2 regions of the Terribacillus sp. AE2B 122 genome follow, and region 1 is predicted to be linked to the other one. Evidence: riboswitches for the same ligand, from Rfam matches in the RefSeq annotation. Region 1 holds a riboswitch; the other holds the start of a gene.
What was found. A riboswitch is a leader RNA that binds a small molecule or an ion and turns the genes downstream of it on or off. The one in region 1 is predicted to bind S-adenosylmethionine.
Positions count from the first base shown of each region.

Region 1 (8,816 bases):
GATAAGTTCACTGAAAAATTATTAGAACCCCCTTTTCAATTACCTATAGGTTGGGTTTGGGTGAAATTAGAGGATATATTAAAAGAGAAAAAAAGCCTTTCATATGGTATCTTGAAACCTGGAGAAATGGATACCAAGGGAATACCTATGATTAGAGTGATGGACATAGGAAAAGGAAAATATAATGAAACAGAATTATTTAAGGTATCAAAGGAATTAAATAATGAATATAAAAGGACGCAAACCGAGGAAGGAGATATACTATTAGCCATAATGGCTACTATTGGAAGAGCAGTTGTTGTTGATAAAGACCATAAAAATATGAATGTAAATAGAGCGATTGCAGTAATAAAAATTCGAAATGATGTAAATTCAAAGTTTATATGTAATGTTATATTATCTCCATATTTTCAGAAAGTTTTTGTCGAAAATAAGATAGGTTCTGCTCAATCAAGAATTAATTTGAGTGATCTAAGAAAATTTTTAATCCCTTTACCACCTCTTAAAGAACAAGAGAAAATTGTAGAAGCAATTGAGGGACTTAACGAAGGAGAAAATAAGCTAGATAACTTGATTGACAAATTAAGGCAGCTAGACAATTTAAAACAATCTATAATGTACAAAGCATTTAGAGGCGAACTAGGTACAAGCAACTCATCGGATTTTCCTCCCGTTAATTTACTGTAATCTAACGATAATATGGGTAAATCTAAAGGAATACTCTGTAAGCTAACTGTTTTTGATTTATATTTTCATTAAAAGTATTATAAAGGAGGAAATGATAATTGAACATTCAAGGATTTAGAAATGCTATAGACACTTTAAAGTTATACCATAGAATAAATAATAATGATTTTGATTTTCACAGTGCACCAAGTAGAAAAACTAATCATATTGATAATTTATATGTTGATTTGTTACCTAATAATGGCCTTTATAGTCAAATGAGCTCTGATAGAACAACATTTATTGTAGGTAGAAGGGGCACTGGTAAATCTACTATTATTGCTTATTCACAAAGTCAAATCCATCAAGCAAAAGAAGATTTAACAGTTTATATTAATGCTAAGGCGGTACATGAGCTGTCAAAGGTAGAAAATATAGGTGTTGATTTTAGTGATTTGAATGGAGTTCTAGAAACAGCTGACATACGAAGATTGCTTTTAATTAGAAATTTCTTATTAGAATTTAAAGAGAGCATTACAGAAGAGTTAAAGAAGGAAACAAACGGTTTTTTTGAAAAATTTAATAATTATTTTCGTGATAAAAAGTTACAAGCTGCTTTAGAGAAGTTAGATAATGTTGTGGAGAACCCGGAGTTGATTAACATTAGCAAGGCCATAGATCAGAACACAGTGACGAAAGAAACTAATGAATCTATAGCCGAAATTAAAGCTGCTTTACAAAATATTAACGCTAGAATTAATAGTAAGAATAGTGATAGCTTAGAAGTTAGTGCATCAAATATTTTAGCTAGATACTTCAATTTAAAAGACCTAGTAAGTACGATTAAGGAAATCTTAGAAATATGTAAAAGAAGGAGGTTATTTATATTCGTAGATGATTTCTCCGAACTTAACAAGATAGATATGATTTCTTTTGTTGATGCTATAGTTAGTCCCCTTTATCACCTTGGTAAAGAGCATATTAACTTAAAGATAGCTGCTTATCCTAATAGAATTTATTTTGGTGATTTAGATTCCGGGAAATACGACCTTATTTCAATTGATATGTTTGATATTTATCGGAAGGACAATACTGTGAGCACTGAAAAGGGAGCTATAAGTTATACTCAAAGAATAATTGAAAACAGAATTAGATATTTTTGTGAGTCAACGGTTGAAGAATATTTTGATACTAAGTCATTGAAAATGGAAGACTATTACAAGTTACTATTTCAAAGTTCGATGAATGTAGTTAGAACTTTAGGTCATATATTGTATACATGTTGGTTAACACATATTTCTCAAGGAAAGAAAATTAATAGATTTGCAATTGAACAAGCAAGCGAAAAATATTATATTGACCATACAAGTAGCTATTTTAGTAAGCATAAATTCTCTAAAGGTATTTTTGATGATAAGATAGATATCCATGTTCAGGAAAATTTGTTGAAGTCGCTAATACTCACAGCGCAAGAGAATAAATATAAACTAAAGAATCTGGAAAACTCTTATTTTACTGATTTAGTAGCTGTGCCTACAAGTCATTTCATGGCAAATCCAGATTTAGATAACGTGTTAGCTTCTCTAGAGTTTAATGGTTTTCTGCATAAAATAAATGAGATTGCTGCTAAAGGACGAACATCCGGAAGTTCTAAAAATACGACAAATCATTTGTATGCTTTTGATTTTGGTCTCTGTGTATATGAGAAAGTAATATATGGTAAGCCTGATAATAAAGATTCTAAATTTTATCAACAAAGAGCTTTTGATTATACTTCATTTATTTTTAATTGTTTACGTGAAAACAAACAAATTATCTGTACTAATTGTGGAACAAAATATCCTATTGAAGAACTTGAACTTTTTGAAAGATTTAGAATGAAATGTATGGGGTGTGAGGATGGTAAGTGTCAAGTTCAGTACGATGAAGAGCTTGTCAAAATTGCGAAAAGAGAATCTGAAACAGCAATTTGGACCAGAGATGAGATAGAGATATTACAAACAATCCATTTATTAAACAACCAAAATCTCTCAATGAAAATAACAGCTAATATGGTAGCGGAAGAAATTGATAGAACCAGTTCATTTGTAGCTTGGAGATGTAGAGATCTCGCGCAAGCTGGGTATGTAAAAAGAAATGAAGCAAAACCTAAACCATTCACTTATGAATTACATATGCAAACAATCACTAAACTTGAGGAAAAGGGCGTGATTGGAAGGGCACAATTTAATAATTAAATATGTTAATTCAAACCTTTTTTGTGATTACATTATTACACTAGGAATAATTAATAAGGTTACTTGTTTTCAAAAATACTATAGTCATTTGTGATTTTTTGTTTTTCTCTTATCCAGAGAAGCGGAGGGACTGGCCCTATGAAGCTTCAGCAACAGACTGTGTGTACTGTGCTAATTCCAGACTAGATAAGAACCGGACTACATAAAAGTAGCGAACCTCTTCTTATTTAGGAGAGGTTTTTTGTTTTTTACACTATTAATATGAGGTGATTGTGTATGTTAAACGAGTTGAGTAAAGCATTGGAAGTCTTAAGAGAAAAGAAATGGGTGGATCTGACGCACACCTTTGGACCAGAGTCTCCGCGTTTTTCAGCTTTTAATTCTGCAAAGTTCGAAACACTATTCTCACATGATGATGGGTTCTTCGCTCAGAGTTTTACTTTCCCGGGGCAATACGGAACGCATCTGGACGCACCGATTCACTTTGTGCGTGAGACACGATACTTAGAAGAGTTGGAGCTGAAAGAATTGGTATTACCGCTTGTTGTGATTGATAAATCTAAGCAATCTGCTGCCGATCATGACTATTCATTGTCTGTAGAAGATATTCTGGCGTTTGAGTCAGAGCATGGCAAGATCGAACCGGGCACTTTCGTAGCCTTACGGACAGATTGGAGCAAACGCTGGCCAAATCAGGAACAGATGGATAACAAAGATGAACAGGGAAACAGTCATTCTCCTGGCTGGTCACTGGGAAGTTTAAAGTTTCTTTATGAAGAACGGAATATCAAGGCGGTAGGTCATGAAACATTTGATACGGATGCTGCAGTCGATTTTCAGAAAAACGGTGCTTTACTGGGTGAATATTATGTGCTGGAACAAGATTCCTACCAAGTTGAACTGCTGACGAATCTGGATCAGCTGCCAGCAAAAGGGGCGTTCATCTTTAATATCGTACCGAAAGCAGGAAAAGCGTCAGGATTTCCTGTTCGTTCTTTTGCTGTCTTGCCTTAAAAGTAACGCAATATGATTAAAGGCTCTCCAAATCGGATAATGGGTAAAATACTCACTGATAGGAGGCGGCATGATGGAAAAGGAACAGAAGTTGCCAGCTGTATTCAACGAACTAGCAGAAACGCTGCGAGGTATAAGTCGAACTAGCAATCATTTAAATGAAAAGTTAAAGTCAGCATATACAATAGTAGCAACAGATCACCCGCTAATCAGAGCTGATGGAAGACATGATGATGCGAAAGGTATTCAGCAGCTGCTGAACCTAGCTGATCGCAAGAAGGGCTTGCATATTGTCTTTCCGCCAGGACTTTACACACTGCGTCGACCATTGCGTCTCAAGCCAAACACATTCTTTGAGGCGGATAATAATTCTAGATTCCGAAAAAAGCATCATGGACCGATGGCGGACACGCGATTGAACTGAATGCCATGCGTAATATCGAAGTGCGGCATTGCAAGTTTCTTGGTTATGATGATCGTAATGGAGAGCGCGCTTATAGTGAGGCAATTCAGTTAGATTTAGCCAAAGCCCGCCGAGTATTCCCTTGGGGAGGTTCTGTATTCGATCAAACCACTTGTCAGGAAATTTGGATTCATCATAATAACTTCGGTCCATCTGAAACGAAAGGAAGCTGGGGAAGGGCTGTTGGTTCGCACTCCGCTACTGCAGACAGATGGCATGAACGCATATTTGTTTCAGAAAATGTAATGAATGAAACGCTCCAGTGGGCTGTACGGGCTTATTCATGGCGGGATGTTGTTCTATATAATAATCGGATGAAATCGTGCGGTGGTGGGATTGCTATTCATCCAAATAATGTGGACGGCAGAAATGACACAGATAGTAAAAACCGTCCTACAGGGCGCAGCAATCCAATCAGGAATTTCCTCATCATGCAGAATACCATCAGTGGCGGCAATTATGCTTCAGAAATAAGGTTGAAAGGCGATGAGCATTCACCTATAACTGGCGCGTGCTTGCGTGGCAATCATGTGGAATCCTATCCGGGGAGAGGCGTTCTTGTTACAGGTTCAATAAACAGTCTAATCGATAAAGAAACCGCACTTTCTCGATAGTCACTGCGATTTTAGTATGTATGATTAAGTAAATGTAAGTTTTCTGTATATTATGGAGAAAATATGCATATAGTTGTCGATACATGCTACACTTTTCTTGGAGGTGGCCTATGTATTTAGATGAGACGAAACGATATCGGTTTATCGGATCCGTTCCTTTCGGGAAATATTTCATGGTCCGCATCTATGACCTGGAACTGCAGCAGGAGTATACAATATCGGATCGGCTTCTGAGCCAATATACAGATAAGCCCTTAAAGGAGTTTTACCTTCAGATCAAACGTAATATCTATGACTTGGAAGCTAAGGAAAGAAGCATGACCTCGGAACTTGGAGATATGCAGCAGCGATTATTCGATTTTCTTGATGAAGAAGAGGAAGACGATGATGATACACCTATCCCCACGGAGAATGTCATACCTTTCAGAAGACCCCACCCTGGGGAGTCCCGGGAAAAGTAGGGAATAGTATCATAAGGCTGTGAATGCATGGATTCACAGCTTTTTGCCATTTAAAAGTTGCAATCTGCGTTTTCTTTGTTACATTTAAGGGTATAGCTGTTACCAGGTCTCTAACTGAAAATCTAATGAGGATGTTGCCGATGGATAAAGAGAATAATGTTGTCCTGTTCCCGGGTCTGAAGACGCGGCTGGAGCGGGAAGGGATGAAGGAGCTGCAGGAGAAGAATTACACCGATGCAATAGGGAAGTTTGAACAGCTTTTGGATTATGGCTACCGTCAGCCGGAAATTTTGACTGGGCGCCTAATATGTTTAATGGAGCTTGGCAGGCATGAAGAGGCGGAGGAAATGTCCTTGCAGCTGTTGGCTGCCAAGGATAAGGATTATCTGCAATACTTACATATTCATTTAACACTGCTGTTCCAGCTCGGACGCTACGACGAAGTAGTGGAACTGCTGGACGAGGTATATGCAACAGAGAAAATACCGACGCCGCTTAAGACGTCGTTTGATCAGCTGCAGAAGGTAAGTCGTAAAATGGCCGAAGATAAGAGTCAGACAACGGCAGATCAGCTTATACATAATTTCGAAAAAGCACGCAAGAGTAAGGATACCGTCTTGCAATGGCAGCTCATCCAGAAATGCCATTCGCTTGATGTCAGTCCGCATGTACAGAAGATGGAAGCATATTTACTTGATGAGGAAGCTGATCCCGTCGTACAGACAGCTGTACTGGAATGGCTCGTGAAGCAAGAAATCGAATTCCCAGTCACAATACATAAGATGAAAGAAACGATGACAGTTGTCCCGGAGAACCTGACAACAGTTGAAAGATCGGAAGGGATGAAACAGGTACTGCAGCATTTGCATCTTCTTGAGCAGCAGAATCCATCACTTTACGACTTGGTGTACAAACTTTTACATCGTTATATGTATGTTAGATACCCAATGGTGCCTACAGAAGAAGACGGCACTGTTTTGGCTGCTGCACTGCAGAAGCTGGCAAGCAGTTATCTGCAAATCGATCAGCCTGCTGTTACAGAGGAAGAAGCGCAGAGAATCGCTTCTATGATGGAAGAGATCATTACATTGGAAGCGAAATATCTGACTGTCGCCGAGGAATGACAGAGTTCGTATCGTTAGTGTTGAAAGCGACTATGAATATGTTATAATAAGATGGTTGTAAACCAGTACTAGTTAATAGCTTATATTATGCTAGAATTGAGAACGATTAACATGAAACAAACGATAGATGTTGGAGGGAATATTATGTCAGCAAAATTCGAAAGAACAGAAGGCAAGAACGAGGGAATCTTAACAATTACCCTATCTCCTGAGGAATTGGACGGAGCACTTGACCAAGCGTTTCAAAAAGTAGTTAAACAAGTTCAGGTACCAGGTTTCCGTAAAGGAAGAGTACCACGTAAAATCTTCGAACAACGCTTCGGTGTAGAATCTTTGTACCAGGATGCAATTGATATCGTTCTTCCAGGAGCATACATGAACGCTGTTGAAGAGACTGGCATTGAGCCTGTTGCACAGCCGGATGTAGATCTTGAGCAGATCGAACAAGGTAAAGAGCTTATCTTCAAAGCTACTGTAGCTATCAAACCAGAAGTAGAGCTTGGCGACTACAAAGGTCTTGAAGTAGAAGCAGAAGATACTACAGTAACTGACGAAGATGTTGAAAAAGAAATCGATACACTTCGCAACAGACAAGCTGAATTGGTTGTTAAAGAAGAAGGATCTGCAGCAGAAGGCGACACAGTCGTAATCGATTTCGAAGGTTTCGTTGATGGCGAAGCATTCGAAGGCGGCAAAGCAGAAAACCATTCTTTGGAAATCGGTTCTGGCAGCTTCATCCCAGGATTCGAAGAACAGCTAGTAGGTAAAGAATCCGGTAGTGAGTCCGATATCCCTGTGACATTCCCTGAGGAATATCATGCTGCGGAACTTGCTGGTAAAGAAGCAGTCTTCAAAGTGAAAATTCACGAAATCAAAGCAAAAGAACTTCCTGAGCTTGATGATGAATTCGCAAAAGACGTAGACGAAGAAGTTGAATCTTTGGATGCGCTTCGTGAAAAAACAAAAAACCGTTTGCAAGAAGAAAAAACAACTGCAGCGGAAAACAACAAACGTGAGCAGCTGATCAACCTTGCTACAGACAACGCGAAAGTGGAAGTTCCAGAAGCAATGGTAGATACAGAACTAGACCGCATGGTTCGTGAATTCGAACAGCGTCTTCAAATGCAAGGTATGACACTTGAAATGTACGCTCAGTTCTCAGGTCAGGACGAAGCTGCACTTCGCGAGCAAATGAAAGAAGATGCTGGCAAACGTGTGAAAACGAACTTGACTCTTGAAGCTATCGCGCAAGCGGAGAACTTAGAAGTGACTGACGAAGACGTTAACACAGAGCTTGATAAAATGGCTGAAATGTACCAAACAGACAAAGAGCAATTGACTCAAATGCTTGGCGGCAACACAGACGCTATCAAAGATGATCTGAAGTTCCAAAAAGCTATCGATGTATTGGTAGACAACAGCAAAACTGCATAAGACATAATCAGAAAAACAAGGCAGCAATCACTGTGCCTTGTTTTTCTAAAAAATAAACGTAGTTCCAGAAGGTATTGTTAGCCTCTCTGTGGAATTACGTGCATGAACGGCTTTTTCGTTTACATATACTACATACATATGGTTTGACTTTTACAAAAAAAACTCCATAATAAAACGTACCTCTTTTTTCGCGTATGCAGGATTTGCCAGTTTAATAAAAGGGAGAAATCTTCCTTTGCAGGGTTTACCTGCGTTCATTTGGCTAATACTGATGGAAAAAGTGTTTTGCTTTTTAATACTGCTTTTATCTGATATGATTGGAAAAAGGAAGGCTGGGCGCATCCAGAATGTGTTTGATCTTTCGAGATATCATATATAGATATTACATTCGAGGGGTGAAATGATGTTTAAATTTAATGAAGAAAAAGGACAACTTAAATGCTCCTTCTGTGGCAAAAGCCAAGACCAAGTACGTAAATTAGTAGCCGGACCAGGCGTCTATATATGTGATGAGTGCATCGACTTGTGCACAGAAATCGTGGAAGAGGAACTTGGAAACGAAGAAGAAGTTGAATTCAAAGAAATTCCGAAACCACAGGAAATCCGTGAAATTCTAAGCGATTACGTTATCGGACAGGATAAAGCGAAGAAGAATCTTGCTGTAGCGGTTTACAACCACTATAAACGTATCAATTCCGGTAAGAGCTCAGATGATGTGGAATTGTCTAAGAGTAATATCGCAATGATCGGTCCGACTGGTAGCGGTAAGACATTACTAGCTCAGACATTGGCGCGTATCCTAA
Region 1 is NZ_LR700942.1:174,742-183,557, forward strand. It holds gene AE2B122_RS00875 (restriction endonuclease subunit S) at 1-687, shown strand, start outside; gene AE2B122_RS00880 (hypothetical protein) at 786-2,903, shown strand; SAM riboswitch class I at 3,010-3,096, shown strand; gene AE2B122_RS00885 (cyclase family protein) at 3,180-3,917, shown strand; gene AE2B122_RS00890 (hypothetical protein) at 3,991-4,341, shown strand; gene AE2B122_RS00895 (hypothetical protein) at 4,347-4,994, shown strand; gene AE2B122_RS00900 (hypothetical protein) at 5,105-5,455, shown strand; gene AE2B122_RS00905 (tetratricopeptide repeat protein) at 5,596-6,579, shown strand; gene tig (trigger factor) at 6,724-8,013, shown strand; gene clpX (ATP-dependent protease ATP-binding subunit ClpX) at 8,417-8,816, shown strand, end outside.

Region 2 (8,816 bases), on a different contig from region 1:
TTGGGCAAAAGTGTTATGGTCAAACAAAAATCCGAACGAAGCAAATTTCACAGTGAATTTACATCGTTCGGATTTTTTATTTGAATTGCGAGTAAGAATCCCGCTCCGGCAGAATACTTCGCTTCCGCGGGCACAGCCTCAGCCTCCTCGCGGAAAGCGCAGTGTATTTTTGGAGCGGCGATTCAAACTCCTAACTGGAAAGTCTTTGCCTTTACTCTATCAAAACTGCTGAAAAGCAGCGTTGCTAAGTTCGTTATCTCGTTTATGACGTTCAATTGCCAGCTGAATCAGACGGTCGATTAGATCAGGGTAGGAAATACCAGTGATGTCCCAAAGCTTCGGATACATACTGATTTTCGTGAAGCCTGGTAGTGTGTTTACTTCGTTTACGACAAATTCGCCTTCTTCTGTCAGGAAGAAGTCAACACGTGCAAGCCCTTCGACATCGAGTGTCTGGAATACTTCGACTGCCAGCTTTCTTGCTTGTTCTGTAACAGACTCGGAAAGTTGGGCTGGTATTGCCAGCTCTGCTCCTGATTCGTCGATGTACTTGGATTCATAAGAATAAAATTCTGTTTTCGGCAGAATTTCTCCCGGTAAGGAAGCGATCGGCTCTTCATTGCCAAGTACAGCCACTTCGATTTCACGGCCGACAATTGCTTCCTCGACAAGAACCTTCGTATCATAGCGGAAAGCTTCTTCCAAGCCTTTGTAGAACTCATCTTCTGTCTTCGCTTTGCTTACGCCGACAGAGGAGCCTTGGTTTGCAGGCTTGATGAAGACTGTAGTGCCCAACACTTTTGCTACCTCTTCATAACGGATAGATCCAAGCTGGCGTTTTTTGAATGTGAAGCCATTCGCTACTCGAATGCCCGCTTCCTTCAGTAAACGCTTTGCAACATCTTTATCCATGCATACAGCTGAACTTAGTACATTCGGGCCTACATATGGGAGATTAGCGATACGCAGCATTCCTTGCATGCTGCCATCCTCACCAAGTGTACCGTGGAGGATACTGAAAATAACATCCACTTGATCAAGGACAGCACCTTGACTTGGATTGACGAGCTGTTTCTCCTTCAAACCAGGTACAACAGCGATTCCTTGCTCGGAAGGCTTCAGTTCGATATTTTTTGGATCATGTGCGTTCAGCAGGTAGTCTGCCTTGTCATTCAGCTGCCATTTTCCATCTTTATCGATTCCGATTAGGACAACATCATATTTATCTTTATCAATTGCATCGGCAATATTTTTTGCAGATTGTAAGGACACTTCATGCTCCGCGGATTTTCCGCCGAAGACGATTCCTACTTTTGTTTTACCCACCTGTAACCATTCCTTTCTGACGTGAAACCATTGCTTTCATTTTATCACAAACGAGTACGGCTGCCTCTATGTCCATAAGAAAAAATTGCGTTTCACATGGAGCACATTCGGTAACTATATACATTAACAACAGAGACAGGAGGATGGGAATGGGCTATTACGATCATTTTGATGCCTCGACTGATTTTCGTAAACATCCAGAAAAGTACCGCGTCGGCCGCGGTGAGCAAGGTGTGCTGATGGTCGAGCCTTATAAAAGTGAAATCCTTCCCCATTGGCGCTTCAAGACACCAGAAATTGCTAAGGTATCCTGCCAGAAAATTTCGGAGATGTTTGAGGAATACCGTAAGCAAGACGATTTCGTCGGAATGGATATGGCCAGGAAGTACATCCAGATGGGCTATACCCGTGCTCGCCGCTACGCTAATTATAAAGGCGGCAAAAAATATAAGGATGCAGACAAGACAGAAAGGCATGACCGCCAAATTGATGAAGAAAAAGCAGCTTCTGCACAGATTTTCAAAAAAAGATGGGACGAAATAAGAGAAGATGAAGATTATCTTTCCCGTAAGAAAGCGCATCAGAAACAATACGGATAGCCATGACATAAAGATTCTAGTATGCTTTTAAAGACTAACTTTTGGAGGCACAGCTAGAATGAAAGGAATCACACATCTATTAATCGGAGCTGGCACAGGTTTCGCCAGTGCCACCGCCTTGAATGCAGAAGGCGCTGTGACGGTCACAATGACTTGTACGGCAGCTGTCGCAGCTCTTGTACCAGATTTGGATACAGGCGGAATCCTCTCTAACCGAATTACTTTTTCTCACAAAGCCATCCGCAATATTACAATTTTTATCGGATTATTGCTCATTCTATATAGTATGTGGAATTTATTCGGCCAAGATCGTTATATCGGGTTAGCGATTGGAGCAGGAATTATGGTTCTCTCCCGCGTAATCAATAAGAAGTTCATGCTGCTGATTACAGGCATCGCTGTTCTGCTGACCGGATTGTACACGGGGCATACATGGGTTGTCATGAGCGGATGTTATATCGGAATTGCATCTTTCCTTGCCCACCGGTCATACACTCACTCCTTGATCGGACTGATCTATTTCTACATATTGATGACATTCTTTGAACAAGAGACCGCTCTATTCGGCACCCAGCTTGCCGGCACAGCCGGTTATGCAAGCCACCTGCTCGCTGACAGCAGAATATTCCCAGTGAATAAGAAAGGAGTCAAACTGCTCCTTCCTATAATCAAAAAAGATTTCTAAAGGAGACGATTGCATGAATCCATTGCACACAGCAGAACTGGCAGAAAAAATAAAAGCGAAAGATACCGTTCATCTTCTTGACATCCGGCAAGAAGCGGATGTTCAGGACTGGTCAATTACAGCCGATAGCGTTAAAAGATATGATATTCCGTTTGCCGCTATCAAAGCAGACCCAAATAAGGCCCGTAAAGAACTGCCAGAACAAGATCCTGTCTATGTCATGTGCTATCGGGGCAAATCAGCTCAGACAGCCGTCTCCCTCTTACAAGCAGCCGGAATGGATAATATCGTTCATGTCGTTGGCGGCATGCAAGCTTGGGGAGAAACACTCAGTCCCCATAAAGTCGGCGATCTCACATATGGCGGGGAGATTTATCAATTCATGCGTATTGGGAAAGGCTGCCTATCCTACATGGTCGTCTCCAATGGAGAAGCAGCTGTAGTAGATCCGGCAAGGTTCACCGAAGCCTATTCAACCTTCGCTAAAGAAAACGGATGGACGATCAAACATGTACTTGATACCCATCTTCACGCGGACCATTTGTCCGGCGGACGGAGACTGGCAGAAGAAACAGGAGCGACATATTGGTTCCCTGCTGATGATGGAAAAGAAGCGACTTTCACCTTTTCTCCTTTACAAGATGGTATGACGATTCCATTCGGAAAAACGGAAGAAGGCATGCGCAGCATTGCCTCACCAGGTCATACAGAAGGAAGCATCAGTTTTGTCGTTGATGACACTTTCCTGCTGTCTGGAGATACGCTCTTTACCGAATCAATCGGCCGCCCAGATTTAGCCGGTCAAGCAGAACAATGGGTAAAGAATCTGCACAACACTTTATATGAAAAGTTTCCATTATTGTCGTTGGACTTGATTGTCCTTCCTTCCCATTTTTCCGAGCTGTCAGAGATCGAAACGGACGGTACAGTTCAAGCTCGTATGGAAGATTTATACAGAAAAAATCCCCGATTGCAGCTGCAGGATGTGAGCCAATTTGCTTCCTCCGTTTTGGATAGCATTCCTTCCCAGCAGCCGAATAGCTACCAGCTGATTCGGGAAGCCAATCAAGGAAAAGCCACCATTGATAGCACAGACGAAGCCGATATAGAATCCGGCCCAAATCGCTGCGCAGTGACAAGCTGACAGACAAAAGAGCCAGTCCCATATAGGACTGGCTCTTTCTTATGCTTTTGAAAAGATACCGAGCTTTTCGATTCGTTTTGCCGCTTCCAGCAATCTTTCCTCCGTATCCAATAAACCTGCGCGAACATATCCTTCTCCATATTCGCCAAAACCATTCCCCGGAGCAACTGCCACATGCGCCTTTTCCAGCAGCAAATCAGCGAATTCCTCAGAAGTAAATCCGTGCGGAACTGGCAGCCAAACGAAGAAAGTACCTTTTGGTTCGGGTACATCCCAACCGATAGCACGTAAATGGCCGATGAAAGCATCTCTTCTGCTTTCATACGTGCGGACGAGTTCTTCCACGCATGTCTGATCCGTTGTCAGAGCGTAAGCAGCCGCCTCTTGCATGCCGCCAAACAAACTTACATAAATATGATCCTGGATTAAATTGATGCTTTCAATCACAGAGGCATTACCAACTGCAAAAGCGATGCGCCAGCCGGCCATATTATACGTTTTGGATAAGGTGTACATTTCAATGCCAACTTCTTTGCTGCCTTCGGATTGCAGGAAGCTTTGTGGTTTTTCACCGTCAAAGCCTAGTGCACCATAAGCGAAATCATGCAGCACACAGATTTTATGTTTCTTTGCCAGTTCCACTGTTTTATCGAAGAACTTCTGATCCGCTGTTGCAGCAGTGGGATTGTTTGGATAGTTCAAGAACATCAGCTTTGCTTCTTCCAGATCACGAGCAGGAATAGCATCATAATCAGGCAGAAATTCATTTTCAGCGGTTAATGGCATGAACGATGTTCGTGCTTGCGCAAGTTCGATACCGGACATATAATCCGGATACCCCGGGTCCGGAAGCAGTGCCAAATCACCAGGATTCAGCAGACATTGGCTGATTTCCACCAAACCTGTTTTAGAGCCGAACATGATGGCCACTTCTGTTGCGGGATCCAATTTTACACCGTATTCCCGATCATAAAAGTCGCAAACTGCCTGCTTAAGAAAATCAAAGCCTCTGAATGGTGAATATTTATGATAAGCCGGATTATCGGAAGCTTCCTTCAGTTTCTCTACGATATGCTGCGGCGTCGGCAAATCAGGGTTTCCCTGTCCGAGCTTGATGATATCGTGCCCCTCTTTCTCCAGCAGACCTACCTTATGTACTAAGCCGGCAAAAAACTGTTCCGGCAGTCGTTTCAATGCATCCGAAAACGGAAAATCCATCTTACTCACTCTCCTGTTGTTTCACTCTTCTTATTCTGACTATTACCAATCTTGACAGTCTTGGAAATAGAATGCGATAATGAACAAATCATACATGAATCACACACTCTTATCAAGAGAAGGCGGAGGGAATTGGCCCTATGAAGCCCGGCAACCGGTGCATTTGCACACGGTGCTAAATCCAACAGCGAAACGCTGAGGGATAAGGGGACTAGACACCGCCTTTCCCTCTTCCATATTCGTCTGGAAGAGTTTTTTTATGTAAAAAATCAATGAGGTGACAACATGACCATCAACATAAAAGGCGCTCCGAATTATTACGTCTGTGAGGATAATATACTGGAAAGTCTTCCAGCAAGGCTTTCGGAATTGAATTGGACAAATGGTTTGCTTATTCACGGAAATGCTTCCTGGAAAGCGGCTTCCCCATTCTTGGATCCGATTGATTTGCCAGTAAAACGAGTCGCTTATAACGGCCAGTGCACACATGCAGAAGCAGCTAGATTAGCAAACATCGCAACAAACGAAGCTGCTCAATTCATAATCGGTGTCGGCGGCGGAAAAGTGTTAGATACTGCCAAAGCCGCTGCCAATGATGCAGGGCTGCCAGTCATTCTAATTCCGACAATCGTTTCTAACTGCTCCCCATGGGCTTCACTCAGCGTTTTTTATGATGAAGCAGGTAATTTTGTCGAATATACCGTATTCCCACGCAGTGCATTTATGCTGCTTGTTGAGCCGAAACTTTTGCTCACAACACCTGTACCTTATCTGATTGCCGGAATCGGAGATACATTGGCCAAATGGTACGAAGCAGATGCACTTACCGAAAATATGACGGATCAGCCGCTTGCTGTTCAGATATCCCGCAACGCAGCTAAGTTATGCCGGGATATCCTTATTGCCGAAGGAGATGCAGCTATTTGTTCTTTACAAAGTGAACGTACTGACAGTGCATTTACCCGGGTTGCAGAAACTATCATTATGGCTGGCGGTATGGTAGGAGGTTTCGGTGATGAATACGGCCGAATTGCTGGTGCACATTCCATTCACAATGGACTGACAAGACTTGCAGAAACACATGAGCAGCTGCACGGAAATAAAGTAGCTTACGGCATTCTTGTTCAGCTTGCATTGGAAGAGAAGTTTGACGAGATTCGCACTTTGCTTCCAATTTATCAAAAACTCGGATTACCAACAGTACTTAAAGAACTTGGCGTAAAAGAGGATTTGGACAAAGCGATGAAAATTGCTGCAGACGGCGCTGTCGCACCAGGTGAATCCATTCATTTCATGCATGTTTCCGATTCAGATCAAGTCGTGGACGCCATGCGAAGTGTCGAGACATTCGTTGCGGCGAATAAGGGAGTGACACAATGAAACTTGCCTTAATTCAGCATGATATCGTTTTTGGTGATCCGGAAGCCAATTACAGAACAGTGGAAGCATTAGTTAATGAGGCACAGGAAAATGCCGATGTCCTCGTGCTGCCGGAGCTTTGGACAACTGGCTACGACCTGTCTAGGCTTGAAAGCATAAGTGATGCAGAGGGAGAAACAACGAAGCGATTCATCAGCAGATTGGCTAAAACACACCAAAAATATATCGTCGCTGGTTCCATTGCCAAGCAGACCGAAACTGGTGTCTATAACACGATGCTTGTCTTCGGACCAGCTGGTGAGCTGCTACATGAATATGATAAAGCGCACTTATTCCGGTTGATGGATGAAGAGAAGTTTATGACCCAAGGCGACAAATCTGCTTCCTTTTCCATTGGAAATAAGCGAGCAGCTGGCGTCATCTGTTACGACATCCGTTTTCCCGAATTCATCCGCACGCATATGATTCACGATCAGCAAGTGCTCTTCGTTGTTGCCGAGTGGCCGAAAGCGCGACTGGATCACTGGCGTGCGCTTTTGCTCAGCCGGGCAATCGAAAACCAATGCTATGTAGTTGCTTGTAATCGGGCTGGAAGCGATCCTGCCAATGAATTCGCCGGGCATAGCATGATCATCGGGCCATGGGGAGAGGTCATTGCTGAAGCTGGCGAGGAAGCTACCATTCTGTATGGTGAAGCAGTCCTTGACCAAGTGGATGACGTTCGCAGCCGCATCCCCGTGTTTCAGGACAGACGTCCGTCCATCTATGATGTAACATGATATTTTGACAATGTTATGACAAGTTCTCCCGATGAGTGGTAAATAGGGGCAAGCTTGCTTATACTATTTATAAATAGTTTTTGGGAGGGCTTTCATGCAAGCGACATTGAAATGGTTCCGTATCATCGGATTTCTCGAGGGGACTTCCTTGCTTTTGTTATTGTTCCTGGCAATGCCTTTGAAATATATGATGGATATACCGATCTTCGTCACCTACATAGGTGCCATCCATGGCGGTTTGTTCGTCCTGTATGTCATTTGGACTGGCTATACGACCCTGAAAGTTGGCTGGGGAATGAAATGGGCAATCTTAGCCCTGCTCGCATCCGTCATTCCATTCGGTTATTATATTTTAGATATGCGATTGCAGAAAACAGAATACGCATAAGAAAAAGCGAGCAGCGATGCTCGCTTTTTTTATACGAAAGCTGCTATAAAGAACCATACAATCATGATTAATTGAATTACAATCTTTGCTATCGATCCGCCAAGGAAACCTAGAAGTGAGCCAATTGAAGAATAGATAGCTTCCTTCGGTGTTCTTCTTTGGATAAGTTCTGTTATAAGCACAGCAACAAACGGCACGATAATGATACCAAAAGGCGGGATGATGAAGGAACCAACAATTACACCGATTGCTGCAATTCGTTCTCCCCACTTACTGCCGCCGAATTTTTTAACAAAATAACTGTTCGCGATAATATCCGAGATAATCAGAATCACCGTCAGGATAACCATCGCAATCCAGAAGAATACAGACAAATCTCCATCACTGAGCATGAACTGGAAAACTAGGAATCCAATCCAAAGCATAAGCGGAGAGGGAATGACCGGATAAACAATTCCCGCGAAACTAGCGATGAATGCCACCGCAATAATGATCCAAGCAATTATATCTAATGCCACAACCAATCCTCCATATCTTACCTTGATAGTACGTATTATGACATATGAAACAGCAAAAGGAAATTAAAGACTGAGCTTCTCGAAGAATGATGTGTTATGGCGGACACTTGGGTGATCCGGGTTATAGAACACAGCTTTTTCATGAGCTGATTTTGCCTCGTCAAGCAGTCCGATCCGGGAATAGCAAAGCGTCAGCTGCAAATACGGATACCAAGTCGTATAAGCAGGTACACTGAAGCCCGGCAGCTCCTTCCCTTCATAATCCAAGGCCTGCTCATACCAATATGCAGCTGCATCATAATTCCGATCCTCTGTCAGTAAGTCACCGATTAAACAGCAGAATTCCGGTCGCGGCCGGTCATAACGGAAGGAACGGAACAGGTGCATGCGATACCCTTCTATATCTCCTTCTGCTTTGCAGCAATCCGCCAGATATTGGCATGCCCGGATATTGTCCTCCACCCAGCCCTTTTCTGATTGAAGAAGCTCCATATAGTAAGACTTGGCAAGTTCGAACTTCCCGTGATCCTTCAGCTCATTTGCATAATAAAACATATCGCGTGGTGTCAGTTCCTTGCCAGAAGCGACAAAGGACTCATAAATCCTCATATTGCGGTCTGAAATCGTATGGTTTTTTTCGCTTTTACGGTGTGTGACAGCTATTTCCGATGCCACGATATTTCCGCCGAATTCTAAGTATTCATGGACGGCACCATGCCAGCGAAAATTCTTGCTGCGCTTTACTATTCGATTGCGCCTATATAGGTATAGCGGCCGGC
Region 2 is NZ_LR700947.1:76,367-85,182, forward strand. It holds gene ddlA (D-alanine--D-alanine ligase) at 220-1,326, opposite strand; gene AE2B122_RS14350 (DUF4385 domain-containing protein) at 1,470-1,925, shown strand; gene AE2B122_RS14355 (metal-dependent hydrolase) at 1,984-2,610, shown strand; gene AE2B122_RS14360 (MBL fold metallo-hydrolase) at 2,624-3,754, shown strand; gene AE2B122_RS14365 (pyridoxal phosphate-dependent aminotransferase) at 3,794-4,972, opposite strand; SAM riboswitch class I at 5,079-5,181, shown strand; gene AE2B122_RS14370 (iron-containing alcohol dehydrogenase family protein) at 5,258-6,352, shown strand; gene AE2B122_RS14375 (carbon-nitrogen family hydrolase) at 6,349-7,131, shown strand; gene AE2B122_RS14380 (DUF3817 domain-containing protein) at 7,226-7,519, shown strand; gene AE2B122_RS14385 (DUF456 domain-containing protein) at 7,549-8,037, opposite strand; gene AE2B122_RS14390 (glycosyltransferase family 2 protein) at 8,101-8,816, opposite strand, start outside.
Region 2: linked by a shared signal. The riboswitch ahead of AE2B122_RS14370 (iron-containing alcohol dehydrogenase family protein) and the one ahead of AE2B122_RS00885 (cyclase family protein) in region 1 are both predicted to bind S-adenosylmethionine.